One region of the Erwinia sp. E602 genome, then DNA from elsewhere that is predicted to be linked to it. Evidence: riboswitches for the same ligand, from Rfam matches in the RefSeq annotation. Region 1 holds a riboswitch; the other holds the start of a gene.

Evidence for each region. Region 1 has a riboswitch for thiamine pyrophosphate ahead of GKQ23_RS15110 (TenA family protein). Riboswitches for the same ligand answer to the same signal wherever they lie in the genome.
Region 2: another riboswitch for thiamine pyrophosphate. It lies ahead of tenA (thiaminase II); the one in region 1 lies ahead of GKQ23_RS15110 (TenA family protein).

What each region holds. Positions count from the first base shown of each region.
Region 1 is NZ_CP046582.1:2,965,206-2,979,828, forward strand. Features, by position in the region: gene GKQ23_RS15070 (LamB/YcsF family protein) at 1-676, opposite strand, end outside; gene GKQ23_RS15075 (hypothetical protein) at 663-1,115, opposite strand; gene GKQ23_RS15080 (biotin-dependent carboxyltransferase family protein) at 1,125-2,099, opposite strand; gene pxpB (5-oxoprolinase subunit PxpB) at 2,096-2,767, opposite strand; gene nac (nitrogen assimilation transcriptional regulator NAC) at 3,741-4,664, opposite strand; gene GKQ23_RS15095 (aspartate transaminase) at 4,992-6,206, shown strand; gene GKQ23_RS15100 (RraA family protein) at 6,217-6,909, shown strand; gene GKQ23_RS15105 (2-hydroxyacid dehydrogenase) at 7,147-8,085, opposite strand; gene GKQ23_RS15110 (TenA family protein) at 8,243-8,881, opposite strand; TPP riboswitch at 8,917-9,031, opposite strand; gene phnN (ribose 1,5-bisphosphokinase) at 9,213-9,758, opposite strand; gene phnM (alpha-D-ribose 1-methylphosphonate 5-triphosphate diphosphatase) at 9,758-10,894, opposite strand; gene phnL (phosphonate C-P lyase system protein PhnL) at 10,891-11,595, opposite strand; gene phnK (phosphonate C-P lyase system protein PhnK) at 11,714-12,475, opposite strand; gene GKQ23_RS15135 (alpha-D-ribose 1-methylphosphonate 5-phosphate C-P-lyase PhnJ) at 12,472-13,362, opposite strand; gene GKQ23_RS15140 (carbon-phosphorus lyase complex subunit PhnI) at 13,355-14,431, opposite strand; gene phnH (phosphonate C-P lyase system protein PhnH) at 14,431-14,623, opposite strand, start outside.
Region 2 is NZ_CP046582.1:1,753,712-1,768,334, forward strand. Features, by position in the region: gene GKQ23_RS09410 (ABC transporter substrate-binding protein) at 1-997, opposite strand, end outside; gene GKQ23_RS09415 (NAD(P)-dependent oxidoreductase) at 1,329-2,213, shown strand; gene GKQ23_RS09420 (FAD-dependent oxidoreductase) at 2,256-3,452, opposite strand; gene GKQ23_RS09425 (ABC transporter substrate-binding protein) at 3,537-4,472, opposite strand; gene GKQ23_RS09430 (ABC transporter permease) at 4,498-5,265, opposite strand; gene GKQ23_RS09435 (ABC transporter ATP-binding protein) at 5,363-6,109, opposite strand; gene tenA (thiaminase II) at 6,109-6,822, opposite strand; TPP riboswitch at 6,884-6,988, opposite strand; gene GKQ23_RS09445 (HIT family protein) at 7,015-7,482, opposite strand; gene GKQ23_RS09450 (methyl-accepting chemotaxis protein) at 7,721-9,382, opposite strand; gene GKQ23_RS09455 (DeoR/GlpR family DNA-binding transcription regulator) at 9,580-10,341, opposite strand; gene GKQ23_RS09460 (Gfo/Idh/MocA family protein) at 10,587-11,582, shown strand; gene GKQ23_RS09465 (Gfo/Idh/MocA family oxidoreductase) at 11,579-12,613, shown strand; gene GKQ23_RS09470 (hypothetical protein) at 12,549-12,920, opposite strand; gene GKQ23_RS09475 (ABC transporter substrate-binding protein) at 13,055-14,623, shown strand, end outside.

The DNA.
Region 1 (14,623 bases):
CGCCATGCAGTAAAACCGACGAGATGTCCATCGCCAGCAGCGTGCCGTCAATGGCGTTGATGCTGCCGGTCTGCAACAGCGTCAGCACGCGCTGGCTGACCAGCAACGGATCGTGGATCACCGCCCCTGGCTCGCCGCGCGGTACCAGCAGCCCGTTTGCCTGATAGGCGCGGTCCGCCAGGAAGGTACAGGCCACCCGCAGCCCCAGCTCGCGGGCGCAGCGTTCAACGGCGTTACCGGCGGTGGTGCTGATAATGATGTCAGGATCGAACGCCTGCACCGCCGCCAGCAGCGGTCGCGCCAGCGCGTCGTCCTCGGCGGCCATATTGCCCAGCGCGCCGTGAAAGCTCATATGGCTGAGCGGGTAGCCCTCTACGCGGGCAAAGGCGGCCAGCGCTCCCAGCTGATAAGTGACATAATGCGCCAGGGTGGCGGTATCAATCTGCATGCGGCGGCGGCCAAAACCGGCCAGGTCGGGGAAGCCAACGTGCGCCCCGAGATCGACGCCGTGGCGTCTGGCCAGCGCCACGCTGGCCGCCATGATCGCCGCATCCCCGGCGTGAAACCCGCAGGCGACGTTGGCAGAGCTGATCAGTGCCATCAGTCCGGCGTCATCGCCCATGCGCCAGTCACCAAAGCCTTCGCCGAGATCGGCGTTAAGATCAATGGCTCTCATTTGCTGTCTCCTCTGTGATGACCTGTGCCACCGGCTGGCCGTACTCCACCCGCTGTCCATGACTGACCGTATAACCCGCCAGCCTGCCGCCGGTTTGTGCCCGTAACGGCAGACAGATCGGCCCGACCTGCAGCAGCGCCAGCAGATCGCCCGCCGCCACCGTCCCCTGCTCCTCCGCCAGCGCCTTGCCGGTGAGCGGGTCCTGCAGCCAGATATGGCCGGGCATCGATGCCGTCAGCGCCAGCGGTTCCGGCGGTGCTGGCGGTGCCTGTGGTTCCGGCGCGGCCACGCCGGCGGCGGCGGCGGCGGGTAATGCTGATGCGCCGCCCGGTTCGCAGGTCAGCCGCACGGCATAATCTGCACCTTTGATCTCGATGCTCTCCAGCCCGCTGCGGCGCAGCCGGCGGGCAATCGCCTGAATTTCACGAAATGCTAACATCCTGCCTCCTCAGGCCTGCTGTGGGCACAGCCGGTAGTCTTCAATACGCTGGCACAGGGCATCAAGCCACTGCTGACGCTCGCGCCCGGCGCCCTCCGCCTGCTGCCAGTTCACTTCCACAAACTGCACGCTGCTGCCCACCGGCACCTGGCCGAGCAGCCACATATCGGCGTCGATCACCGTGCCGAGTTTCGGATAGCCGCCGCTGGGCTGGGCATCGCGCATCTGAATAATCGGCTGACCGCTGTGGGTCACCTGGATAACCCCGGGGATGATGCCGTGAGAACGCATCTCCAGCGGGGTTTTCGCCACCAGGCCCTCGCCTTCCAGCCGGTAGCCATAGCGGTTGCTCTGCGGCGTGACGCGCCACTGCTGCTGCCAGAATCGGGCTACTGAGGCATCGGTAAAGGCGCGGTATTCGGCGGCGGGAAGCACCCGCACCTGCGGAATACCGGTCGGGTTATCGCTCAGCGCCAGCCGTGGCGGCGCGATACCAAAGTCGGTAGCACCCTGCCAGTCCGTCAGGCACGGGCTGAGGCAGTCACCCTGCTGCAGGCCACGGCCATGAAAACCACCAAACTCGCCGCGCAGCTGGGTGCTGCGCGAGCCAAGTACAGGCGGTACGTCCACGCCGCCCGGCAGGTGCAGGTAGCTGCGTGCGGAGAAGCGCGAGGCGTGCAGGGTCAGCACGTCACCGGCGCGCGCCTGCGCCACCCACCAGGCCGGGATGCGCCGCTCGCCCAGCGTGGCGCTGCTGTCGCCACCGCTGAGGGCAAAGGCGCAGTCGCGGGTGAAGCGCAGACGGAACGGGAACAGCGGCACTTCGATGGCCGCGTCGTCCGGCTGATTGCCGAGCAGCGCGTTGCCAAGGCGCAGCGCCAGCGGATCCATTGCACCGGCGGTGCCGACGCCGTAGTGCAGCGCGCCAAAGCGGCCGGTGTCCTGCACGCTGGTCAGCGCGGTGGTACGTTCGATAACGATCATGCCAGCACCCGGCTTACCCGAAAGCGAATGCTGTCGCCGGGTTGCAGCCGCACCGGGGATTCGGCGTGGGCATCAAAGAAGACGAAATCAGTGCGGCCGATGGTGTTCCAGCCGCTGGGGCCTGGCGAAGCCGAGACGCCGGTTTGCACGCCACCTATTGATACCGATCCACCGGGAATGCTCTGCACCGGCGTGCTGCGGCGCGGGGTGGCGATCGCCGGATCCATATTGCCGAGGTAGCAGTAGCCGGGATGGCTGCCGAGGGCGTAAACCGGATAAAGCGGTTCGCTGTGGCGCTGGACGATCTCCTGAATGGTCATGCCGGTGTGTTCGGCAACGTCACAGATGTGCGGGCCGGGCTCACCGCCGTAGGTGACGTCCAGTTCGATGACGCGGCCGGAGAAGGTTTTGCTCTCGCCGCGCTGCCACTGGCGCTGCAATTGTTCGAACAGCGATGCGCCTTCGCGCAGCTGCGGGCCGAACACCAGCATCAGATTATTCATGCCCGGCACGACGCCACGGATGGCGTTGAGCTCCTGCGCGTAGTCCGCCAGCGCCCAGATGCGCTGCTGGTTTTCCAGGCTGAGTTCACCGGGGGCTTCGAACAGCACCGCGTGGGTGCCAAGCCAGCTGATTTGCGGGGTCTGTAACTGACGTGCTGGATCCATTCCATTTCCTCAACGTGGTATCCGCTAACGGAAAAACCGTGATGGGAACACTGTATCTTGTGGCTTTTGCCCGGGTGTAAGAGGGTTTCGCTTTAGGGTGATAAGAGAGCCTTATTACTGTTGGCTGTGGTGTTGCTGTCTTAGGGCGTAGCTTTCTGCTCTGGTGGTGGGTTCAGTTGTTGCGTTGCTGTTTTAAAGGCGTGGCTTTCTGCTCTGGTGGTGGGTTCAGTTGTTGCGTTGCTGTTTTAAAAGCGTGGCTTTCTGCTCTGGTGGTGGGTTCGGCCGCGGGCGAAAGAACGCCGGGACGCTGCAAGTACGTCCATGTAAGCTCGGGCGGCGCTCCCTGCGCCGCACGCCCGGCTAACCTTTTCGCCCGCGTCCTCCCTGCCAGCTGTTGTGTTGCTGTCTTAAAGACGTGGCTTTCTGCTCTGGTGCCGGGTTCAGTTGTTGCGTTGCTGTCTTAAAGGCGTAGCTTCCTGTTCTCGTGCCGGGTTCAGCCGCGGGCGAAAAGAACGCCGGGACGCTGCAAGTACGTCCATGTAAGCTCGTGCGGCGCTCCCTGCGCCGCACGCCCGGCTAACCTTTTCGCCCGCGTCCTCCCTGTTGGCTATTGCGTTGCTGCTAAAGACATCGCTTTTCGCCAGTGCTTCTGGCGGCTAAACAGCAGAGACTGTTTGGTCGGCTTTAATTTTGCCTGGTTTGGTTTTATCTGATTTTGTTTCAAAACAGCAACACAGAAAATAACAGGCAATCGGGGTTTATCCGGGTTAGCGGACCTTCGGGCACAGGGACGTGCCCGGCAGAGCCCAGGGACGTTACTGGCGTGTCCGCGATCCGGATAAACCCCGATTAGCCGGGCACCTTAACCCGAAGCGACCAGCGGTCCCAAAGCCACACCCCGTCAGGCCAGGCACCGGAACCTGAAACGACAAAAAGTACGCCTGAGTGCTGCCTTTTGGGTGGTGGGAGGGGCTTAGCTCACCAGCGTCAGCGGCCGGTTGTCCTGGGTGCGTTCGGCCATCAGCGACAGCAGGATCTTCTTCACCGCTTCGGCCGGCTGCGACAGCGGCAGATGATCGGATGTACAGAAGGAGAGCGGTGCCTGAATCGGTTCGACGATCTTGCTCATGCGCAGCAGTGGTGCCTGCTTCAGCATCTGACGGGCGATCGACTCCGGCAGAATGGTGGAACCCAGATTACTGGCCAGCGCCTGGGCCAGCGTGGTGGCCGACTCGATTTCGCACGTCACTTTGTAAGCAAGATTCTTCTGCACAAAAGCTTCATCGACCAGCTTACGCATAATGTTGTAGATGCGCGGCAGGAACAGGTCAAGATGGGCGATCTGTTCGAGGGTCACGGTTTTACCGAAGCGGGCCTCGGACGGCGGCGTCACCAGCCACAAATCTTCTTTCATCAGCGGGATAAAGGCCAGACCGTGCACCTGGCGGTTGCCGTACAGCACCGCCATATCCATGCGTCCGCTCATAATCAGCTCGCTGAGGGTGGTGCCAAAACTCTCATTAAAGTAGAGCAGGATGCCGGGATGCTGGCGACGCACCTCCTCCATCAGCGGCAGCGCCAGCAGCGAAGCGGCGGTGCCGGGGGCCAGGCCCACGGAAACCTGCCCGCTCAATGCCTGGCCCGCACCATCGATCGCGCTCTGCGCCTGTTCGCACTGACGCAGGATCGCCTGAGCATGGGCGTAGAGAATATTGCCGGCCTCGGTGGGGGTGACGCCGCGCTTGGTGCGGATCAACAGCTGCTGACCCACCTCCCCCTCCAGCGAGGCCAGCTGCTGGCTGAGCGCCGGCTGGGCGATGTGCAGAATATCGGCCGCCTGGGTCAAACTGCCAACGTCGACAATTTTGATAAAATACTTAAGCCGCCTGAGATTCATCGTTACACCCCTGTTTCACGTTCAATATGTTACGGAAAAGTGAACGGGAGTGTAGCAAGAGTCAGGCCAGGCTGATTGTTACCCACCCCACAAAGTGCGATGTTAAAAAAGTTAATATGCAAAACAGTGAGATAGATCGTGTTATCTCAGGATGCCCCTATAAATCAGCCAGTTGCTCCCTGGCCGCGCCTGCACTATTGCAGGTCAGTTTGCTTATGACGGTGCCCCATCCATAAGCTTTTGCTCTTGAATCAGAACGATTCCCTGTTACCCGCCGGCCGCCTGAATTCGTAACGTGGTGCTATCCCGGAACAGACTGGAGTCATCATGAGTGCTATCCGTATTGCCAGCCGCGTCACGCGCATCAAACCATCGCCGAGCAGCACCGCGTCCGATCGCGCCAACGCGCTGAAGCGCGAAGGCAAATCGATTATCAATCTGGTGGTCGGCGAGCCGGATTTTGACACGCCACCGGCGATCTGCCAGGCGGCCTGCGAGGCGATTAACCGCGGCGAAACGCGCTACACGCAGAATAACGGCACCCCGGCGCTGCGGGCGGCGATTGCCGCCAAATTCGCGCGCGAGAACCGCCTGACCGTCGCCGCCGACGATATCATCGTCACTAACGGGGCCAAGAGCGCGATTTTCAACGCCTTTGCCGCCACGCTGGAAACCGGCGACGAGGTGCTGATCCCGGCACCTTACTGGGTCTCCTACCCGGATATGGTGCTGGCCTGCGACGGCCGCCCGCTGATTATCACCTGCCAGGAAGCGGCAGGTTTCAGGCTAACGCCGGAGCAGCTGCGCGCCTCCATCACCAGCCGCTGCCGCTGGCTGCTGCTCAACTCGCCGTCTAACCCGACCGGGGCGACCTACAGCCGTGCCGAACTGCGCGCGCTGGCCGACGTGCTGCTCGACTATCCGCACCTGGCAATTATGACCGACGATATCTACGAGCATATCCGCTACGACGGCTCAGAGAACGTGCATCTGCTCGAGGTGGAGCCACGCCTGGCGGATCGCACGCTGGTGGTCAACGGCGTGTCGAAAACCTACGCCATGACCGGCTGGCGCATCGGCTATGCCGCCGGACCAAAGGCGCTGATCGCCGCGATGGGCACGCTGCAGTCGCAGTCCACCAGCAACGCCAGCTCGGTAAGCCAGGCGGCCGCGCTGGCGGCGCTGAACAGCGGCACGGAATTTATCAGCCACAGCCGCGAAATTTACCGCCAGCGCCGCGACGCGATGGCCGCCGCCCTGAACGCCATTCCCGGCCTGCACTGCCAGCTGCCGGACGGCGCTTTCTACCTCTACGTTAACTGCGCCGGGCTGCTGGGCAAAACCACCGCTACCGGCCAGGTGCTGAAAAGCGACACGGAGGTAGTGCTGTGGCTGCTGGAGAGCGCCGGCGTGGCGGTGGTGGCCGGTTCTGCCTACGGCCTGTCGCCCTACTTCCGCCTGTCGATTGCCACCGATCTCGCCACACTCCAGGCCGGCGCGGCACAGATCGCCACCGCCGTCGCCACCCTGAATTCATATTAAGGAATCCGTTATGAGCGTAGGAAACCGAATTTTCTTACAGCGCGACCTCAGCGCTGCCGCGTATGTTGAGGCCTTCCGCCAGCTGCCGGCTGCGGTGGTGGCCGACTGTATGAGCCGCCTGCCCGCCCTGTCGCAGAAGATTAACCTGATGAGCGCACCGCGTAACCCGGTGATGTGCGGGCTGGCGTTTACCGTTAAAGCCCGCTCCGGCGACAACCTGATGCTGCATAAGGCGATGGACCTGGCCGGGCCGGGTGACGTGATAGTGGTGAACAACGAAGGCGATACCAGCCAGGCGCTGATGGGCGAAGTGATGACCACCTTTGCCCGCCAGCGCGGGATTGAGGGGCTGGTGCTGGACGGCGCGATCCGCGATATCGAAGGGATCGGCAAAATGGATTATCACCTGTATGCCGCCGCCGTAACGCCGGGCGGGCCGTTCAAGGATGGACCGGGGGAAATTAACGTGCCGATCGCCTGCGGCAATATCCACGTGTCACCGGGCGACATTATCCTTGGCGACCATGACGGGGTGATCGTGATCCCGCACGGTGACGCGGCGCGGATTCTGGAGGCGGCGCAGGCCTATCTGATCGTCGACGAACGCAACTTCGAGCTGGCCAAAACCGGCGAGCTGGAGCGCAGCTGGATCGACGTGGCGCTGCAGGCGAAAGGCGTTGAGGTGATTGACGGGCGCTACTGAGGCGCCGCGCGTTCGCTAGCGATTGCCACTGAGACCACCAGTGCTACTGCTATAACATCATCAGATAAGTGCGGCATGGCCGCACTTTTTACGTTTGCCCTGTTAACCTTCTTCATCAACCCTCCTTCAAGCCGCACACTTCATCAACCAGGAAGTCTTCAGGTTGAGTAAAGCCAACGAAACAGGGCCCACCAGGGCCCTGTAAAGGTTAACGTTTGTTCACGATGACGCTGATTCTCAGCCCACCGGCGTCAGCGCCTCACCGCGCGCGAACCAGGCCGCCAGATTACCGGCAACGTTATCGGCCATCGCCTGGCGGGTCTCGCCGGTGGCGCTGGCGATATGCGGGGTCAGTACGGTATTTTCCAGCGCGGCAAAACGCGGATCGATGGCCGGCTCGTTGTCATAGACGTCCAGCCCCGCGCCGAGAATGGTGCGATTCTGCAGGGCGTCGATCAGGTCATCTTCATTGACCACCGCGCCGCGCGCCACGTTAATCAGAATGCCCTTTTCGCCCAGCGCGCTGAGGATTTCGCTGTCCACCACCTTATAGTTGCGCGCGTCGCCAGGCACCGCCAGCACCAGCACGTCGCTGAACTGCGCCAGCTGGTGCAGATCGCCGAAGCGCTGCCAGCCCGGCTGGTCGCTCTGACGGCTGTTAACGTAGCCCACCTGCATATCGAAGGCGGCACAGCGGCGGGCAATGGCCGCACCAATCCTGCCAAGGCCGAGGATACCCACGCGCTTACCGCTCAGTTTGCTGGCCAGCACCGGCGGGCGCTGCGGCCACTCGCCGGCGCGCAGGAAGGCGTCCTGCGCCACGATCTGCCGCGAGACGCTGAGCATCAGCGCCAGCGCCAGGTCGGCCACGTCATCGGTAAGAATGTCCGAGGTGACGGTCACGGTGATATTGCGGTCACGGGCGGCCGCCAGGTCGATGGCATCGGTCCCGACGCCAAACACCGAGATAATCTCCAGCGCCGGCAGCGCGGCCATCACCTCCGGGGCCAGGCCGACGTCGCCACGGGTGGCCACGGCACGAATGCTCTGCCCGTGCTGCCGTAGCCAGGCGGCCGCATCCGGCTGTTCATACAGGCGGTGGCACAGGTAGTCACGGTGCAGCGCTTCGCTCAGCACCGGCATCAGCGGTTGAATAATCAGCAGTTCTTGTTTCATTACGCACACCATCCATTGAGAGTCAGAGTAAGAAGTCGTTATTAAACTAGCGAACTTTTTAGTGTTACACCTGCAATGTTACGCTTATTGCTATACAGGTTACGCTTATGGTTGATCTTACTTAGCGCGGCAAGCGGGGTGCAGCCATACTCAATGCTTAGTCGTAGGCCGCATCGAAGAAGGCTTTTTCCAGGGTGACGGCGCGCAGGAAGAAATCTTCGCAGCGATCGCGTTCGGCGGGGCCGACCCGGTCGAGCTCTTCGCGCAGGAAGTCGACAAAGGCGTTGAAGTCGGGATTATCGTGCAGCGTGACCCATTCGGCGTAGAGGAAATTTTCCGGCAGCGGGCGCGGGGCGCGGGTGGCCCAGTCGCGGTAGAGCCATTCGGCGACGTTGAGCACGGAGAGGATCGCGGCGTAGGAGCGGGTAGCGGCGGCTTCCAGCATAATGGCTTTAAAACCGGCGGTGGGCGCGCTGTCCGGCAAGCTGGTACGCCGCTGTTCGCTGATGCCCAGCGCGTCGAATCCCCGCAGGAAATAAGTGTTTTCGTCGGAGGAGACCATGCCGGCGAAGCGGCCAAAGCGCAGTCGTGCAAGGGTGCTGTCGGCGCTGGCGATGGCGGAGCCGATCAGGGTGAGGAAGCTGTCCAGAAAGCGGTAGTCCTGGATCAGGTAGGTGGCCATGACCGTATCGGCGACTTCGCCCTGGCAGAGTTCACGCACGAAGCGGTGCTGTACCGCCTGCGACCAGATGGGCTGGCTCAGTTCACGGAGCTGTTCGGTAAAACGTTGGGTCATCAGGTAGTCCTTGGGTAACGGACTACCGGCGAGAGTTAGCCAGGCTGCGCCATCCCTTCGCCGGCATTATCCGGATCAGGTAATAAGGGTCATCGCGCTGCGTACGCCTGCGATCTCTCAGCCAGCTGCCTGGCTCCCCCTGGGAGCTGAGATCTATATCTTAAAATCCCGGCTTTGTCACTTAACGTATGTTCCCTGAAATCTTCTGCTGTGCCCGCAGCGGGCGGTGGCCGGATGCGTTCTTAAGCACGAATTGACCGTAGAATAGCGTCTGACCCAGGCGGAAATTTCCGCCGAGAACCAGGACAACGTCTCTGTGGGCGGTGCAGCGTCAGCGGATCGCCGCGTTTTTATGCAAAATCTGCGAGAACGCTTCCAGCGTCTGCCGCAGGTCGCCGTCGTTGTTCAGGGTGATGCAGGAGGCCGGAACCGGCTCCAGCGCCCGTGCCAGACGCCGCTCTATCGCACCCGCATCCTCCCGCCCGCGCTGCAACAGTCGCTGCGCCAGCACCGCCGGGGAGACCTGCAGGCACACCGGCAGCAGCAGCTCGCCGTAGCGCTGCTGCACCACCGGCAGGTGGCGGCGCGAGCCGTTGACCACCACGTTCAGCCCGTTAGCCAGCCACAGGTCTGTTTCGCAACCCAGCCCGTAAAAGCACTGGTGCGCCTGCCACTCGATGGCAAACAGCCCCAGCTCGCTGCGGCGTAAAAACTCCTGCTCGCTGAGCGCCACGTGGTTCTCGCCGCCCGCCCCGGCGCTGCGGGTGATATAGCGGTGGGCAATCAGCAGCTTCGCCGGCGGGCATTCGCCCAGCGCCTGCAGCAGGCTGTCCTTGCCGGCACCGGACGGCCCAATCAGCCAGATCAGCCGCGCCATCAGAACACCATCCTGCCCTGCGCCCAGACGCTTCTGACGTACGGCTGCTGCTGATGCTCGTGCACCAGCACCAGATCGGCACGCAGCCCTTCGGCGATCGTCCCGCGATCGTGCAGGTTAATGGCACGTGCCGGATTACGGGTCACCAGCGCAACGGCGGCAGGCAGATCGAAGGCGTTGCGTTCGTCGTGCGCCAGCCGGAACGCCGCGTCCAGCAGGCTGGCGGGATAGTAATCGGATGACAGGATATCCAGCTGACCCGCCGCGGCGAGGTCGGCCGCCGCCACGTTGCCGGAGTGTGAGCCGCCGCGCACGATATTCGGCGCCCCCATCAGCACCTGCAGGCCCAGCTCGCGTGAGGCGCGTGCGGCTTCGGCGGTGGTCGGGAATTCGGCGATGGTGCTGCCGATCGCCTGCGACTCCTGCACGTGAGCGTGGGTGGCATCATCGTGGCTGGCCAGCGGGATCTGGTACTGGCGGCACCAGGCGGCGATCGCCTCGCGGTTCGGCGCGGACCAGCGGGCGGCCAGCCGCAGCTGGTCGGCCTGGTAGGCGTCCAGCTGCGCGTCGCTCATCTGATACTTGCCGCCAAAGTAGGTGCGCCACGCCGCCAGCGACACGTACTGACGCTGGCCCGGCGAGTGATCCATCAGCGACACCAGCGACAGTTCGGGGATGCACATCAGCTGTTCAAACAGCGGCAGCGTCGAATCATTTGGCAGCTCGCAGCGCAGGTGCAGACGGTGCTCGGCACGGTTCAGCCCGTGCTTCTGGCTGTGACGGATCGCCTTAATCATCTTCTGCAGGTTATCCATGCGGTGGCCGCCGTCGCGCACGTCGCCGACGCCGATCGCGTCCAGCACCGTGGTGATGCCGCTGGCGATAATCAGCGCGTCGTGGCTGCTCATCGCCGAGTGGGCCGGCCAGTCCACCTTTGGTCGTGGCGCAAAGAACCTGTCGAGGTTATCGGTATGCAGTTCGATCATGCCCGGCATCAGCCAGCCGCCTTCGCCGTCGATCGCCTCCGGCAGCTGGCTGGGCGTGTCGGCGTACGCGGTGATGACGCCGTTCTCGCAGGCCAGCGATCCGGCCACCACTTCCTTTTCCAGAATCAGTTTAACGTTATTGATAATCACAGGGCGTGCTCCACGGCAACAGGTTGCATCACATGCAGACGGTCCGCGACGCGTTCGCGCACCGCGTGGTCATGAAAAATACCGACGATGGCCGCGCCGCGCTGGCGCGCCTGCTCAATCAGCGCCACCACCGCGGCGCTGTTGGTGGCGTCCAGCGAGGCGGTCGGCTCGTCGAGCAGCAGAATCGGCGACTCGGCGATAAACCCGCGGGCGATATTGACCCGCTGCTGCTCACCGCCGGAGAAGGTGGACGGTGCCAGCGACCAGAGCCGCTCAGGCACGTTAAGGTGGCTAAGCAGCGCTTTGGCACGCGCTTCACTCTCGGCGCGCGCCACGCCGCGCTCCAGCAGCGGCTGCATCACCACCTCCAGCGTGGTGATACGCGGGATCACCCGCAGAAACTGGCTGACCCAGCCCAGCGTGTCACGGCGGATGCTGAGGATGTGTCGCGCCGGGGCGCTGACCAGATCGACCCATTCGCCATGATGATCCAGCCAGATCTGGCCGCTGTCCGGCAGATAGTTAGCGTACAGCGAGCGCAGCAGCGTGGACTTGCCGCTGCCGGAGTGGCCGTGCAGCACCACGCACTCCCCCGCCGCCACCTGCAGCGAGGCGTTCTCCAGCACCGGCAGGCGTGCGCCCTGCTGGTTGTGCATCACAAACGTTTTCGACAGATTTTCAACGCGTAGTTTTAAGCTCATGAGGGTTATCACCGTCAGATAATAGTAGTCAACGTTTCACTGCCCCATTCAGCGCCTGGCGGGCGGTAACCCGCCTGGTGCCACCGCCCGCACCGGGGACTGATGACCGCATAACGCGTCAGCTCAGCACCGATGAAACCAGCAGCTGGGTATAGGGATGGTGCGGGTCGTCCAGCACCCGGTCGGTCAGCCCGCTCTCCACCACCGCGCCCTGCTTCATCACCAGCAGCCGGTGGGCCAGCAGCCGCGCCACGCCAAGATCGTGGGTGACGATCACCACCGCCAGGTTGAGATCGCGCACCAGCGTGCGCAGCAGATCCAGCAGGCGCGCCTGCACCGAAACGTCCAGACCGCCGGTGGGTTCATCCATAAACACCAGCTTCGGCCGGGTGACCAGGTTACGGGCAATCTGCAGGCGCTGCTGCATGCCGCCGGAGAAGGTGCCCGGCAGGTCGTCAATGCGCGCCAGCGGGATCTCCACGTCCTGCAGCCACTGGCCGGCGGTGGCGCGGATCTGGCCGTAGTGGCGTTCCCCCACCGCCATCAGCCGTTCGCCGATATTGCCGCCGGCGGAGACCTGCGCCCGCAGCCCGTCCATTGGATACTGGTGTACCACGCCCCACTCGGTGCGCAGCAGGCGGCGACGATCGCTTTCGCTGCGGGCGTAGAGGTCTTCGCCCTGATAGATAATCGAGCCCTGCTGCGGCGTCAGCCGGGCGGAGATCGCCTTCAGCAGCGTGGTTTTGCCGGAGCCGGACTCGCCGACGATGCCCAGCACCTCACCCGGATACAGTTCAAATGAGACGTCGCTGAAGCCTTTGCCCGGCGCGTAGAGGTGGGTCAGCTGGTTAACCGCCAGCAGCGGTGACTCTGCGATCATGTGGACGGCTCCTGTGGATCTTGCTGCTCTTCCGGGGACGGGCGCTGGCCCTGCAGCTGCTGCTGTTCGCCGCAGTAGTCGGTGTCGGAGCAGACAAACAGGCGGTTACCTGCGTCGTCCAGCACCACTTCATCCAGATAGCTGTCGCGTGAGCCGCACAGCGCACAGGGCTGCTCCCAGCGCTGCACGCTGAACGGATGGTCGTCAAAGTCGAGGCTCTCGACGCGGGTGTAAGGCGGTAGCGCGTAGATGCGCTTTTCACGCCCGGCGCCAAACAGCTGCAGAGCCGGCATCATATTCATCTTCGGGTTATCAAATTTCGGGATCGGCGACGGGTCCATCACGTAGCGATCGTTAACCTTCACCGGGTAGGCGTAGGTGGTGGCGATATGGCCGTAGCGGGCGATATCCTCATACAGTTTGACCTGCATGATGCCGTACTCTTCCAGCGCGTGCATGGTGCGGGTTTCGGTTTCACGTGGCTCAATAAAGCGCAGCGGCTCCGGGATCGGCACCTGATAAATCAGGATCTGATCCTCCGCCAGCGGCGTTTCCGGAATGCGGTGACGGGTCTGGATCAGCGTGGCGTCGACGGTGCGTTCGGTGGTGGCCGCACCGCTGACCCGCTGGAAGAAGCGGCGGATCGACACCGCGTTGGTGGTGTCGTCCGCGCCCTGGTCAATCACCTTCAGCACGTCGTGCTCGCCGATCACGCTGGCGGTCAGCTGGATGCCGCCGGTGCCCCAGCCGTACGGCATCGGCATTTCGCGGCCGCCGAACGGCACCTGGTAGCCGGGAATGGCCACCGCCTTGAGGATCGCCCGCCGGAGGGTGCGTTTGCTCTGTTCGTCGAGGTAGCCGGGGTTATAGCCGTTCAGTTCACTCACGGTGCTGCTCCTCGTATTCGGCGCGCAGGCGCTTCAGCAGCACCAGCTCGGCCTGGAAATCAACGTAGTGGGGTAGCTTCAGGTGCGACACAAAGCCGGAGGCTTCGACGTTATCCGCGTGGGCGAGCACAAACTCCTCATCCTGCGCCGGGCTGGTAACCCGCTCACCGTGCTCAGCGGTTTGCAGCGCGCGATCCACCAGCGCCATCGCCATCGCCTTGCGCTCGGCGCGGCCGAACACCAGCCCGTAGCCGCGGGTGAAGTGCGGCGCACGCTCTTCCGGGGCGGTGAAACCGTTGACCATTTCGCATTCGGTCAGCAGCAGTTCACCGATCTCCAGCGGGAAGCCCAGCTCCTCCGGTACGATCTCCACCGTGACGTAGCCGGTGCGGATCTCGCCGGCAAACGGATGGGTGCGGCCGTAGCCGCGCTGGCCGGAGTAGCCCAGCGCCAGCAGAAAGCCTTCGTCGCCGCGCACCAGCTGCTGCAGGCGTGCCGCGCGCGGCTGCGGGTAGGACGGCGGCTCGCGGGTGATATCCGGCGGCTCGCTGCCGTCATCCTCTTCGCGCAGCGCCAGCCCTTCGCGGGTCATCAGGTCGAACATATGCGGGCAGCACGGCTCCAGCGGCTGGTCGGCACGCGGCGCGGCGGGCGCTTTACCCTCCGCCAGCAGGGTGAAATCCAACAGCCGGTGGGTGTAGTCGTAGGTCGGGCCGAGCAGCTGCCCGCCGGGCAGATCCTTGTACACCGCCGAGATACGGCGCTCGACGCGCATTTTAGCCGTGTCCAGCGGTACGCTGTCCGCCAGCCGCGGCAGCGTGGTGCGGTAGGCGCGCAGCAGGAAGATCGCTTCCACCAGGTCGCCGCTGGCCTGTTTGATCGCCAGCGCCGCCAGCTCGCGGTCGTGAATGCCGCCTTCGGTCATCACCCGATCCACCGCCAGCCCCAGCTGCTGCTCAATCTGTTCACACTGCAACTCCGGCTGCTGCGGATCGCCGCGGCGCAGGCTCTCCTGCAGCTGATGAGCGGCGGCGATCGCCTTCTCGCCCCCTTTTACCGCGACGTACATCAGCACACCTCCACGTCGGTGGTGCGCGGCAGCGCCATCATATTTTCTCCGCAGGTAAAGATCAGGTCGATCCCCTGCGGGAAGCGATGCGACCGGTCGCGCAGATAGCGCAGCACGTTCTCCGGCAGCTTCGGCGCAATGGCGCGGGTTTCCATCAGCCCCGGACCGCGCAGGCGCAGGGTCAGGCCACCG
Region 2 (14,623 bases), 1.2 Mb from region 1:
TGCCGATAATGTTATACGGGTGGTTATAGAAGTGGTGGTAGACCGCCGCCACCTTACCCGCCTTCACCGCCGGAATATCTTTTACGCCGGTACGGTTGCGCAGGCTGTCAAAGGTGGCCTTGATCTCATCGGTGGTGGTGTTATAGCCCAGCGGGATCACGGTGCTGCCTTTACCGCCGCGTTTGGAACCGCTCATCACATAGTAGTCCGGGTTTTCGCTAATCACTTTCTCCACGGGGATCACGCCGGTCGCGCCCGGCAGCAGTTCAGAGCCGATATTCACCGCACCCACCGCTTCCGCCAGCCCGCCCCAGCCGTTGTGGCTATGGGTAAAGCAGCAGGAGTCACCGCCGCCGCTGATGCCGGCAATCGGTTCAATAAATACCCGCGGCTTCGGCGACACGTTTTTTACCGCGTTCTGAATGGCCGTCAGCTTCTGGTTATAGAAGGTGGTGTACTCCGCCGCGTGGCTCTCCTGGTTCAGCACCTTACCCAGCAGGGTGACGCTGTTGGCAGTATTCTGCACCGCGTGCAGCTCATCATCAATAAACAGCACCGGCACTTTCAGGTCGGCCAGCTGCTTCAGCACGCCGGTCTGCTGCAGGGCCGGTTTGGCGCGCAGCTGGGCGATCATCAGGTCGGGGTGCTTCGAGATCACCGTTTCCAGATTCACCTGCCCCTGATCGGAGAAGCCCATATCCAGAATCGATGCGGATTCCGGCCAGCGTTGCTGCAACAGATTCCAGCTGCCGCTGTCCTGCTTCTTCAGCAGGTTATTCCACGTCACCACGCGTTTAAACGGGTTCTCACGGTCCAGCAGCGCCAGGTTAAGAATATCGCGGCCGTCCTGCAGGATCACCCGCTGCGGCTCTTTATCCAGCGTGACCTGCTGGCCGTCCATATCGGTTACGGTCAGCGGGTAGGTGGTGGCGAAGGCGAGCGCGGGCAGCGTGCTCAGCAGCAGGGCGGAAAGCTTAAGTTTGAAGGTGTTGTTCATGGTGTGCAGATCCGGCGTTAGTTCAGAATAGAGGAATGATAGTTATTATCATTCTCCTTAAACAATAGGTAAACTTCTTAAAGAAATGTCACTAAATTGTAAGGCCGGGTCATATTTTGCTGCAAAACTGGCCTTTATGCTGTCCAGGCTTTCGCCGCACCGTTCTGGCGGCCGCCGTGCAGCAGCAACGGATCCGCGTCTGCTATGCGACATACGTGGCCGGCGGCATGAGTGAGGCAAGGATATTGACGCGCAGTAACCGTCTGGCGGTAGTGGTTACCGGGGCACAGGTGCTGTAATGACGATACGTAGCGGTAAAGGAGAAGAGCAGATGAGTGATAATCATATTGGCATACTGGGTACCGGGCTGATGGGCGCGCCGATCGCGCGGCGGCTGGCGGTGGCGGGCTGGAAGGTCAGTGCCTGGAACCGCAGCGCGGAGAAGCTAACCCCGCTGGTGGCCGAGGGCATCACGCCGGCCGCCACACCCGCTGAGCTGGCGGCGCACTGCGAAGTACTCATCTGCCTGCTCAGCGATGCTGACGCCTGTGAACAGGCGATTTTCGCCCCCGGCGCGGCGTTATCGGCGGCCCGCCCGGGTACGGCGCTGCTGATGATGAGCACCCTGTCACCGGAGATTGTCAGCGGGCAGGCCGAACGGGCCGCCGCCGCCGGCGTTGAGTTTCTCGATCTGCCGGTGTCCGGCGGCACGCGCGGCGCAGAGCAGGGCACGCTGTCGCTGATGGCCGGCGGCGATGCGGCGCTGATTGAGCGTCTGCAACCGCTGCTGGCGGTAACAGGGCGGGTTACGCGGGTTGGCGAGGTCGGGGCCGGGCAGCTGACCAAACTGGTCAATCAGATCGTGGTGGCTGGCACACTGTCACTGCTGTCGGAAGCGCTGCTGCTGGCCGAACGCGGCGGGGCTGACCCGGTGCAGGTGCGCGAGGCGCTGCTCGGCGGTTTTGCCGACTCCACCCTTCTGCGCCAGCACGGTGAACGCATGGTCAGCGGGGATTTCGCCGCGCGCGGCCCGGCCAAATGGCAGCTGAAAGACACCCGCAGCGCGGTGGCGCTGGCCGACGAACTGGGCCTGTCGCTGCCGCTGACCACCACCGTCAATCAGCTGTTCACCCAGATGATCGCCGCCGGTGACGGTGAGCTGGATCACTGCGCGATCCTGCGCCAGATCCGACGGCTGAACGGCGAACGGCTCTGACCGCTGCGTTAATGATGCCGGGCCGTTGATGCGTATCCCCAGCTAAAGCCGGGGTTTTTCCCGTCGGAAGCCCAGGCCGATGATCCAGCCAAACACGTAAGGCAGGAAGCGGTAGCGCTTGATAATGCGCGGCAGCGGGCTGGGCTGCCCCTCGGGGCGCTTTTTGCCGCTCATCTTAATCTGGATAAACTGCGTGGCGCGGGTGGGAAACGCGCGGCGCTTCTGTACCTTTTGCAGCTGCTGCAGGCTGACGCTGCCTCGCAGCAGCGGGCGGGTAAGCAGATTGGCGGCCGCCACCGCATCCTGAATCGCCAGGTTTACTCCCACGCCGCCAATCGGCGACATCGCGTGCGCGGCGTCGCCGATGCACAGCAGGCCGGGTTTTGCCCAGGCATCCAGCCGGTCAATTTTAATCTCCAGCAGGCGGAAGTCCTGCCAGCCCTGTAACTGCCCTAACCGTTCGGCGGAGAAGGGGGCAACGGCGGCAATCTGCTGCTTAAACGCATCCACATTCCCCTGGCTCAGCTGGGCATACTCGCCTTTCATAATTGAATAGCCGCACTGCCAGAAGTCGCCGCGGTCGATCATAATAAAGTTCTGCTTTGGCCCCTTATGGCCCATGCCCCACTGCGGATCGTCCGCCTGTTTATCCAGCCGGAACCACACCACGTCGCGCGGCGCGCCGAACGACTGACCGGTTAAGCCTGCCTGCTGGCGCACCCGCGAATGGCGACCGTCGCAGCCGACCACCAGTTGTGCCGTAATCTCAGTCTGCTGCTCGCCGTTTAACGCGGTGACGCCGCAGACGCGATCGCCGTCATAGCGCAGTTCGCCAAAGGCGGTGGACTGCAGCAGGGTAAAACCGGGCAGCGCGCGGGCTTTGGCGGCGAGAAAATTGAGGAAGTCCCACTGCGGCATAAAGGCGATATAGCGGCATTTCACCGGCAGGCGGCGGAAGTCCGCCAGCGTCACCTCTTCGCCGCCCACTTCCGCCTGCAGGCGTTCGGCCTTCTGGTGCGGCAGGGTCAGCAGTTCCTCCAGCAGCCCGAGCTGGTGCATGATCTGCAGGGTGGAGGGGTGAATGGTGTCGCCTCGAAAGTCGCGCAGAAAGTCCGGGTGCTTTTCCAGCACCACCACCTGAACGCCGGCGCGGGCCAGTAAGTAGCCGAGCATCAGCCCGGCGGGGCCACCGCCGACGATGCAGCAGTCGGTGGTGAGGGAGGATACTGCCTGAGTCATAACGCCGCTCCTGGGTAAACTGTCCGATATGATAATAGTTCTCATTATCTCCCTCGGACAGCTTTTTTCACTGCGGCAGCGCGATTATTTAATTTCTACCGCGTACTGCTCCACCGGGGTGATTTTCTTAATCAGCTTATTGTCGAACATAAACTGCTCGTAGGCCTGGTAACGGGCGGTATCCAGGTGGGCCGGATCGGCGGCAAACAGCGGCAGGCTCTTTTTCCACGCCAGGCGGTTCAGCTCGGTGTTCAGTTCAGGATGGGTGGCGGCAAACTTTTTCCAGGTCTCGTCCGGGTGCGCCTGCAGATACTCGCCGCCTTTTTTCAGCGCGGCGAGGAATTTCTTCACCTTCGGCGCGGCCACGTCGTCGCGGTTGGCGACGATAATCAGCTCGTCGTAGGCCGGGGTGCCGTAATCTTCCACGTTAAACACCACCGGCTTCCTGCCCTGCAGCTGCAGCTCCAGCGCTTCGATATTGCGATAGCCGCCGATCACCGCATCCACCTGGCCCGCCAGCAGCGCGCCGGAGAGCTGGAAGTTAACGTTGATCATTTTAACGTCGGTGGTGGCTACCCCTTCATGCTTCAGCATGGTGTTCAGGGTGGCGTCCTCAATGCCGCTCACCGAGAAGCCAACGGTTTTTCCCTTCAGCCCGGCGGGGGTGGTGATGCTTTTATCCAGCGTCATCACCGTGTTCAGCGGCGTGTTGACCAGCGTACCGACGCGCACCAGCGGCAGGTTCCGATCGGCAAAGTAGTGCAGCTGCGGCTGATAGGTGATCGCCAGGTCGGCTTTCTTTGCCGCCACCAGACGCGGCGGCAGCGACGGATCGGACGGTGGCACGATCGTAACGTCCAGCCCTTCGGCCTTAAAGGCACCGATCTGTTCGGCCACCAGGATCGGCGCGTGGTCCGGATTCACGTACCAGTCGAGCATCAGCGTGACCTTTTCGGCGGCCAGCGCCGGGGTGGTGCAGAGGGCGCTTAACAGCAGCGCGCAGGCGTTCTTTTTCAGCATGGTAAACCCTTATTATCGTTGTTAATCAGCGGCTGTCCGGTGCCCAGCGGATCAGCCGCCGCAGCAGCGCATCCACCGCTATCCAGAGTGAAACGGTCATTAAAATCAGGATAAACAGCGCGGCAAAGCACTGCTCCGGCTGCATACGGGCGTTGGCGTTGATCATCACGTAGCCCAGCCCCTCGGCGGAGCCGACCCATTCGCCGATAATCGCGCCGATCGGGGCCACGGCGGCGGCCATGCGCAGGCCGGTGCCGAAGGCGGGCAGCGCCGCCATCAGCCGCACGTGGCGCAGCTGAGCCCGGGGCGACGCGCCCAGCGTGCGTGCCAGATCCAGCCAGCCGCTGTCCACCCGCCGCAGGCCGTCGAAGAACGCCGACGTGACCGGGAAGAAGATCACCAGCACCGCCATCGCCACCTTGGCGCTCATGCCAAAGCCGAACCACAGCACCAGCAGCGGGGCGAGGGCAAACACCGGGATCGCCTGGCTGGTCAGCACCAGCGGCATCAGCCAGCGCTGCAGGCGCGGTGAGCCGATCATCGCCAGTGCCAGCAGCGCGCCGAACAGCACGCCGAGGATCAGCCCGGAAAACACCTCCGAGGCGGTAATCAGCGTGTGCCAGGCGAGATAGTCGCGGCCGGTCCACAGCGCCAGCGCCACGGCGGCGGGCGAGGGCAGCAGAAAGGCCGGGATCGCGCCAAAGGTAGTGACTCCCCACCACAGCAGCAGCAGCCCGGCAAACACCGTCAGCCCACGCCGCCAGCGGGTAAAACGGCTGTCGCGGTGCATCATTCTGTTTTCACCGGTCACCCAGCGGGTAATGCGTCGTTCACGGGGCATCATTCGGCTTCTCCGGTCAGCCAGCGGGTAGGGCGTCGTTCATGGAGCATCATTCGGCTTCCCCCGACAGCTGGCGCATCAGCTCGCCCTGGCTTCTCAGCAGATCGGCGTTATCCGGTGCGCGCGGCGGCAGCCCGGCGATAGTGTGGCCGTCATCAATGCCGCCTGGATGGCGGTGCAGCACCAGCAGGCGGTGGCTGAGTCGGCAGGCCTCCTGCGGATCGTGGGTGATCAGCAGCACCGTGCGCCCGGCCAGCAGCGTGGCCGCCAGCGTCTGAATGCTGGCGCGGGTAATCGCATCCAGCGCCGAAAACGGCTCATCCATCAGCACCACCGGCCGATCCTCATACAGTGTGCGGGCGATGGCGGCGCGCTGGCGCATGCCGCCGGAGAGCACCGCGGGCAGATCGTCGCCGTGGCCGCCGAGCCCTACCTGTTCCAGCAGCAGCTGCGCCCGCGACATATCCGGCCGCTCGCCGCGCAGGCGCGGGCCGAGAGTGATGTTCTGCAACACGCTGAGCCACGGATACAGCAGGTCCTGCTGGCCCATCCAGGCGATGCGCCCCGCAATCGGCTGGCCGTCGCTGCCGCTCACCGTGCCGCTACTGGCGTTCTCCAGCCCGGCAAGTATCTTCAGCAGGCTGGTCTTACCGGCACCGCTGGCCCCCAGCAGCGCAACAAAGCTGCCGCCGGTGATATCAAAACTCAGCCGCTCAAAGATGGTACGTGCGCCAAACCGCAGGCTGAGGTCGCGAACCTGAATGCCGGGCGGCGGGGTGGTTAACGGCTGTGACATTATCTGCGTTCCGCCTGGCCAACGGCGTTCAGCCCCATCTGCCAGAAGGCCGACTCCAGCCGGGTGGCGGTGGCGAAAATCTCCGTCAGCCGGGCATAGCGGCTTTCGGCACCGCGATCGCGGCCAGCCTGCTCCAGCAGATCGATCGAGGCGCGCACGCTGGCGTGATAGCCGCTGTCGCCGTAGTTGGCGATCCACGAGGCGTAAGGATTGCCCTCCAGCACCGTGGCCGGGCTGCGTAACAGTGTCAGGCCAATCTCGGCGTAACCGGCCACGCAGGGCAGCAGCGCCGCCAGCAGATCCAGCGCGTCGCCTGAGTGGCCGATATCCAGCACGTAGCGGGTGTAGTTGATGGTCTCCATCGCTTCCGGCTCGGCGGCCATCTGCGCTTCGTTCAGCCCCCAGCTCTCGCAGTAGCCGACGTGCAGCGGCAGTTCGCCGACGATGCCGTTCAGCGAAGCGGTGGCGGCACGCATCTCCGGCAGCGTATGGAACTTGCTGACCAGCAGCGCATAGGCGCGGGCGAAGTGGACGAGGAACAGATAGTCCTGGGTCAGATAGCGGCGAAACGCCTCGTGGGGCAGGGTGCCCGCGCCCAGCTGCTGCACAAACGGATGGTTAACGTAGTGCTGCCAGTCGGCGTTGGTTGCGGCGCGCAGGCGGCCAAACAGCCCGTGGCTGAAATCAATAGGAGAAGCGGAATTATAGTACATAGGACCTCCAGTCAGTGTATGGAGATCCGGGCGTAATGGCGCGCTGAACAGGCAGTCTGGTGCTGTGGTGTCGACCCGTCCCTTCGCTGGCATGACCCAGATCAGGTTCAAAGGGTTCGGCATTGCTGCCATCTCAGCCCATCACAGGACACCCCTCGGAGGCGGTTGTTATACGATATTTAAAATGTTAATTCAACGGGGTTGATTCTGTGGGCATCTGCTGAGAAGCGCATCACCCAACAAAGTGGCAATCTTATGCTTCAGCGCGCCGTGTTGATCTTCCCTGTAAGGGGGAGCCGTTTTCCAGTCATAAAACCAGACCGGCATTCTGCGCTTCTGTTCCGGTTCAGACGCATAGCGCGGGAAGAGATGGCAGTGCAGTTCCGGTTCAGAGTTGCCCAGAATTTCATAGTTAATCCGCAACGCCCCTGTTGCCGCTAACATGGCATCTCCCAGTAGAGCCATATCCAGCAGATACTGTTGCCGGGCTGCTGTATCCAGATCGTTGAGAGCCGGCACCACCGGGTCAGGCAACAGCAGGCAGTAACCGGTCAGGAACTGAACATCACCCATCACCGCCCAACCGGACGGCATACGACAGATAACTTTATCGTTAGTGCCATTTCTGGCGGACGCAACGCGCTGTGAAATCAGTGACATTCGAGTCTCCTGTTAAGTAATGGAGCGGAGTAATCTATCCGTTAGCGCCGGGATAAGTGGACTGACCACCCTTTGCAGACGGGGTAGATGAAATCTCTGATATGTCAGCTGAACGTCCCTGAGAGGCACCCCGACTCACATTTCCCACAATGGCGGAGATTTCAGTATGAGTACATCACAAGCGCTGACGTACCAGCGCTTGTGACAGGTGTGTTCTCAGGTGCCGGGGCGCAAAAACTTAAAAGCTTTCCCAGTTTACTTTACTCGCGTCTGCGGCAGGCAAATGGGGTTTTTTTGGAGCCTGAGACGTTCGGCTAAGCGGGGCCTGAGTCCGTGGCACGGCACGGGTAGTATCCTCTTCCAGGGTAAACGTGGAGACCAGTTCGGAAAGGGTTTCCGACTGCTCCTGCAGGGATTTTGATGCCGCGGACGCTTCTTCCACCAGCGAGGCGTTCTGTTGTGTGACTTCATCCATCTGCCCGATGGCCTGATGAACCTGCTCAATGCCTTTACTCTGTTCAGAGGTTGCTGCAGCAATTTCATTAACCAGATCGGCCACCTGCTGAATCGCCGTGCTGACATTTTCTGTATTGCCGCCAACCTGCGTTGCCTGTTCCAGTCCCTGCTCGACCTGTGAAACGGAAACTGAAATCAGGTCCTTGATCTCGCGCGCGGCAGAAGAAGAGCGCTGTGCCAGGTTACGCACCTCAGAAGCCACCACCGCAAACCCTCTGCCGTGCTCACCTGCGCGTGCGGCCTCAACCGCCGCGTTAAGCGCCAGGATATTGGTCTGGAATGAAATTCCTTCAATCAGCCCGGTGATTTCAGAAATTTTTGCTGAGCTGCCGCGAATATCGGACATGGTTTCCAGCATCTGACTGACGGCATTGCCGTTCTGCCGGGAGAGATCGTTCGCATTATTCGCCAGCGTGCTGGCCTGGACCGCACCCTCTGCGTTCTGCCTGACGGTATCGCTTAAGGTGGCCATGCTGGCGGCAGTCTGCTCCAGCGACGCTGCCTGCTGCTCGGTGCGTGAAGACAGATCTTCATTACCTGCGGCGATCTGGGTAGAGCCCGTGCTGACAGACTGTGCCGCATGGTTCACCGACACCAGGGTTGTCGAAACCTTTTTAAGCAGGTTGTTGAACGCCGTGGCGGTTTGCCCGATTTCATCATTTCTCAGCACGGAAGCCACTCGCGTCAGGTCAAGTGTATTACTGACCTCGGTCATGGTGTTTTGCATACTGTTCAGGCTGCGCTTAATGCCAAGGATGATTCGGACAGAAAACAGACCAAGCAGCAGAATGACGGCGAGCGAAACACCGGTCATGATCCAAAACGTTTGCGAGTAGATCCGCTTATTTATGACTCTTAATTCATCACCAATTTTAATATTTAAATCAATCTGCCTGGTAAATGCTGACTCCATTTTTCTGGTGGCTGCACCCACGCCATTCTCCCCTTTGAGCAGGTCCAGAGAAACCGCATCATTGTTATTGCTGGCGGAAGCGGTTAAAAAAGCAGGCAGGGCTGCACGAACGGCATCGATATTCGCGAATGCCTGCTCGGTCATCATCTTATCCTCATCGCTGGAGATGTCGTTCGCCATGTAATAATCGGTAAGCGATTTCAACGTGTCCATCAGGCCGTTGATCCTCTGCTCGGCGGCGGTCTTGTCGGCGTTGTTAGTCGCCGTCTGATGGCGGTACAGCGCAATGCCCAGCTGATTGGTCGCACTGATTGATTTGTTCAGATCTTTGATACTGGGTATCGCATTCGCCTGGACAAATTCAAAGCGCGACTGAAAACCCGAGATCACCGAGAGTGAAACGGCAACCAGTGAGAAAAGGGATAATGCCAGCAGAAAAAATGCCAACAACAAACGTTGTGTGATAGTCATATAAACCCTGATGTAAAGTTAAAAAATACAGTTCTGGGTTATCGGCGTCGTCTGACAAGGCTTTAATTAATTATTTATCCTGTATTTACCGAAGGTGCCTTGATGTTTTTTAAAGATGGGCTAAGCGTGGCGCAGGGGTTAATGCCCTGGCCAGTTTGAAAATTATTTATTTATGAACGCAGCTGTCTGTTTTTTGATCAAAATGAGTCTTTATCCACCACCAGCAACTCAATCTCAAACCGCTCAATCAGCGCCAGAATAGTCTGCGGCGGCGTGCGGTCGGTGACGATCTGATCGATATCCGCCCAGCCGCACGACTGGTGCATCAGCTGCGTATTGAATTTCTCAAACGCGGTGATGCACACCACCTTGCGTGCCTGCTGCGCCATCGCCAGCTTAAGCTGCGCGTCGGCTTCGGTTTCGGTGGTGATGCCGGCGGCCGACAGCGCGCTGACGCCGATAATCGCCCGATCGGCGTGATACTGGCGGATCTGCGCCACGGTGGTGCTGCCGAGGATGGCGTGCGAGTGGGCGTCGAGGCTGCCGCCGAGCACGGTAATGGCGACGTACGGCTTGCCGATCGCCTCGTTCAGCACCTCCGGCGAGTTGGTGATCACCGTCGCGGGCAGGGTCAGCTGGCGGGCGAGGGCGACCGAAGTGGTACCGGCGTCGATAAACAGGATCTCGTTGCTGGCGATGGTCTGTACCGCCCCCTGCGCCAGGCGCTGCTTCGTCTCGTCAAACTGCGGGCGGTTAACAAAGGGCACGCCCACCCGCGTTTCGGCCAGAATCGCCCCACCGCGTATGCGCATAATCTGCGGGTTGTGGCTCAGCCTGACCAGATCGCGCCGCGCGGAATCGGTCGAGATACCGTACTGCTGGCAGATCTCCTCCAGCGTCACCTTGCCCTGGCGCTTTATCCGTTGTTCCAGCTCAATCAGCCGCTCATCCTGGGTCATATCACGTCCGTCAGTTACGCTTAAGGGGCAGGTGCGTTACGCCAACCGCTGACGCACCCGTTGCCATAAAATGGCATATCGCTTAAGTGATTGTAAGTGATTTTGCTTTATTATGCGCGTTTTTATGCTATTAATAAGCGATTGCGATCTCAGGGCGCGGGATTGTGGCCGCCGGAGGGCTGGCCGCAGAGGCTGATAGCGGCCCGCTGCCCTGAGGCAGAATCAGAACATTAACGAGGGGTATCATGAAATTAGCCATTCTTGGAACGGGTAAGATGGTGCAGGACCTGCTGACCACCCTGCATAAGGTAGAGATTGAATCCCTGTCGCTGCTGGCCACCGTTCGCAGCCGCGCGCACGCGGAGCAGCTGGCGGCAACGTACGGCATCGGCGCGGTGTTTTACGACTACGCAGAGCTGCTGGCCAGCGACGTGGATACGGTCTATATCGCCCTGCCAAACCACCTGCACTTTACCTTCGCCCGCCAGGCGCTGCAGGCCGGTAAACACCTGATCATCGAAAAACCGATCACCAGCAACGCCACCGAGCTGGCGGCGCTGAGCGCGCTGGCGGCAGAAAAGCAGCTGATGGTGCTGGAAGCGATGAACGTGCATGCGCTGCCCAGCTACCGCGCGCTGCGTGAGTCGCTGCCGGCGCTGGGCGAGCTGCGGCTGGTCAGCCTCAACTACAGCCAGTACTCCTCGCGCTACGCGGCGTTCCAGGCCGGCGAGGTACACGCGGCCTTTGACCCGCAGAAGTCGGGCGGCGCGCTGATGGATATCAATATCTACAACGTCCACTTCGCCATCGGCCTGTTTGGCAAGCCGCAGGCGGTCAGCTATCAGGCCAATATTCAGCGCGGTATCGATACCAGCGGCGTGATGATCCTCGACTACGGCAGCTTTAAGTGCGTGTGCATCGGGGCCAAAGACTGCCAGGCCCCGACCGTGTCGGTGCTGCAGGGCGAAAAGGCCAGCATCAGCCTGACGCTTCCGGTCAGCCAGGCGGTCAGCTTTGATCTGATCCGTCACGATGGCAGCAGCGAACACTACGACTTTACCGACGGGGAACACCGCCTGCTGTATGAGTTCCGGGAGTTTGCCCGCATCATCGACGGCCGCGATTTTGCTAGCGCAGAAAAAATGCTCACCGTCAGCCGCCAGGTGGCCGAGGTGATGGAAGAGGGCCGCCGGCAGCAGGGGATCGTCTTCCCGGCCGACGAAGCGGGAGCGGTATCATGAGCATGACAGAGAAACTGACCATTGGCTTTATCGGCAACGGCAAAAGCACCAACCGCTATCATCTGCCGTTTGTGCTGACGCGGGCCGATAAGATCGCCGTGAAAACCATTTACGCCCGCCGGTTAACCGCCGGTGAGTGGCCGCGCCAGGCCGGGGTTGACTACACCGACGACCTGCAACTGCTGCTGGGCGACCCGGCGGTCCAGCTGGTGGTGATCACTACCCCTTCCGCCAGCCACTTTTCGCTGGCAGAACAGGTGCTGCTGGCCGGCAAACACTGCGTGGTGGAGAAACCCTTTACCGCCACGCTGGCCGAAGCCGAACGGCTGTTTGCGCTGGCGGCAGAGCGCGGGCTGATGATCCAGTGCTATCAGAACCGCCGCTTCGACAGCGACTACCTGACCACCCGCAGGGTGATCGACTCCGGCGTGCTCGGCGAGCTGCTGGAGCTGGAGATGCACTACGACTACTTCCGCCCGGAGGTGCCGCAGTCGGTCACGCACTTCAGCCAGATCGACTCTTACCTGTATGGCCACGGCTGCCACACCCTCGATCAGGTGATCGCCTGGTTTGGCGAGCCGGACCGCGTGCACTACGACGTGCGCCAGCTGCTGGGGCCGGGGCGAATGAACGACTATTTTGATGTCGATCTCTATTACCGCAGCCTGAAGGTGTCGGTGAAATCCAGCTATTTCCGGGTTAAAGAGCGCCCGAGCTTTGTGGTTTACGGCAGCAAAGGCACGTTTGTTAAGCACAAAAAAGATCGTCAGGAGGAGCACCTGAAGCTGTTTTATCTGCCGCATCAGCCCGGGTTTGGCCTTGATACGCCGGAAGAGTACGGCGTGCTGAGCTGGGTGGACGAGCAGGGCGTATTCCACGAACAGAAGGTGGTCTCTGAGCGCGGCGACTACGCGCGCTATTACGACGCCCTGTACGACACGCTGATCCACGGGCAGCCAAAGCTGGTCAGCGACCAGCAGACGCTGTTGCAGATCCGCCTGCTGGAAGAGGGAATTCAGGGGCTGAGCTAACTTCCGCCAGCCTGGACCCAATGCTCAGCATCACGATGCAGATAACAAACCACACCGCCACGACCGGGCCGACAAAGCGCAGCCACTTGCCGAACGGAATACCGGCGGTGGCCAGCACCGCCATCAGCACCCCGGAGGTGGGGCTGATGCAGTTCACAATGCCTTCACCCAGCAGCACCGTCTGCACCATAACCTGACGTGTCAGGTCAGGGTTGTCACCGAGCGGTGAGAAGATCGGGATCAGCAGCGCAGATTCACCGGAACCGGACGAGATGCCGAAGTGCATCAGCGCAGCGCTGATAAACATGCCAATCGCCGCCGCCGATCGCCTGAGGGTATATCCGCACCGTGGCAGAGGATAGGAAGTATTGATATTTAGCGCTCATCGCCTTTTATGGAACTATCCAGAAAACTCTGGTTAAAAAATAAAAGGATAGGGACGTGCAACAAGGCCATCGTTACGCTTCACTGTTTCACTCGTTCCGGCTGCGCCGCCTCGCGCTGCCGCTGCTGTTTGCCGGGGCGCTCAGCGCCTGCGACCAGCCGGATGCGGCCAGCACGGCGGATGCAAAACCGCTGACGCCGGTCTCCGGCGGCAAACTGACCCTCGCCATTGATACCGACCCTAACTGCCTCGATCCGCAGCAGGCCGGCAACAACAACTCGCTCAACGTCGGCCGGCAGATCACCGACTCGCTGACCGATCAGGACCCGCAGAGCGGCAAAATCGTTCCCTGGCTGGCCAGCGCCTGGCAGGTCAGCGACGATAACCGCCGCTTCACCTTTACCCTGCGCGACGGCGTGACCTTCAGCGACGGCACGCCGTTTACCTCCGCCTCGGTGAAGGAGAACCTGCAGGCCATCGTGGCGTTAGGTGCCCGCGCTTCGCTCGGCTCCACCTATCTGAAGGGGCTGACCGGCGTGGAAACCCCGGACGCGCAGCACGTCACCGTAGTGTTTGCCCAGCCCAACGCCCAGTTCCTGCAGGCGACCTCGACCATGAGCCTCGGCTTTTTCGCCAGTAAAACGGTGCAGGCGTCGGCGGAAGCGCGCTGCCAGGGCGAACTGATCGGCACCGGGCCTTTTGTCGTCTCCGCCTTTGTGCACAACCAGAAGGTGGACCTCACCCGTCGCAGCGGCTATCAGTGGCCGTCGTCGCTGGCGCAGCACCAGGGTGAAAGCTACCTGGAAGCGATCGAGTACCGGGTGATCCCGGAGTCCGGCGTGCGCTTCGGCAGCCTGGTCTCGGGCCAGCTGGATCTCAACGCCGGCGTCACGCCGCAGGATGAGCCGCTGATCCTGGCGAAAGATCTGCCGATTATCGCCCGCGCCAACCCCGGGGTGGTCTACAGCCTGTTCCCTAACCAGTCAAAGGCGCTGATGGCGGATAAAAACGTGCGTCAGGCGCTTAACCTGGCCATCGACCGCGCCGCGCTGCAGCCGATCCTGTCGCGCTACCAGTCACCGGCCAGCTCGGTGCTGGCGAAAACCACTCCGCTGTACGAGGACCTCAGCGGCCAGCTGAAGGCGGATCTGCCTGCGGCGAAGGCGCTGCTGGAGCAGGGCGGCTGGCAGGCCGGCGCTGACGGCATTCGGGTTAAGGACGGCCAGCGGCTGAGCTTTACCGTCAGCTACTGGCAGTCGGCTCCCTTTATTGAACTGGTGCAGCAGCAGCTGAAGCTGGCCGGCATTGAGATGCAGCTGGAGAAGACGCCGATTGCCCAGGTGGTGGCCCGCCAGGCCAGCGGCAGCCTGGTCGCCGAGTTTTACAACCTGACGCGTTCCGATCCGGACGTGCTGCGCACGGTGTTTGACGCCAGCCCGGGCGGGCGCAACGTCAATAAACGTGCCGCGAACGCCATCGATACCGCGCTGTACCAGTCCAGCCAGACGCTGGATACGCAGCAGCGCCAGGCGCTGATTAGTGAAGCCGCGCGCGGGCTGATCGCCGACGGTGACGCTATTCCGCTGGTCGAACTGTCGACGGTGGTCGCCACCGGCAGCAACGTG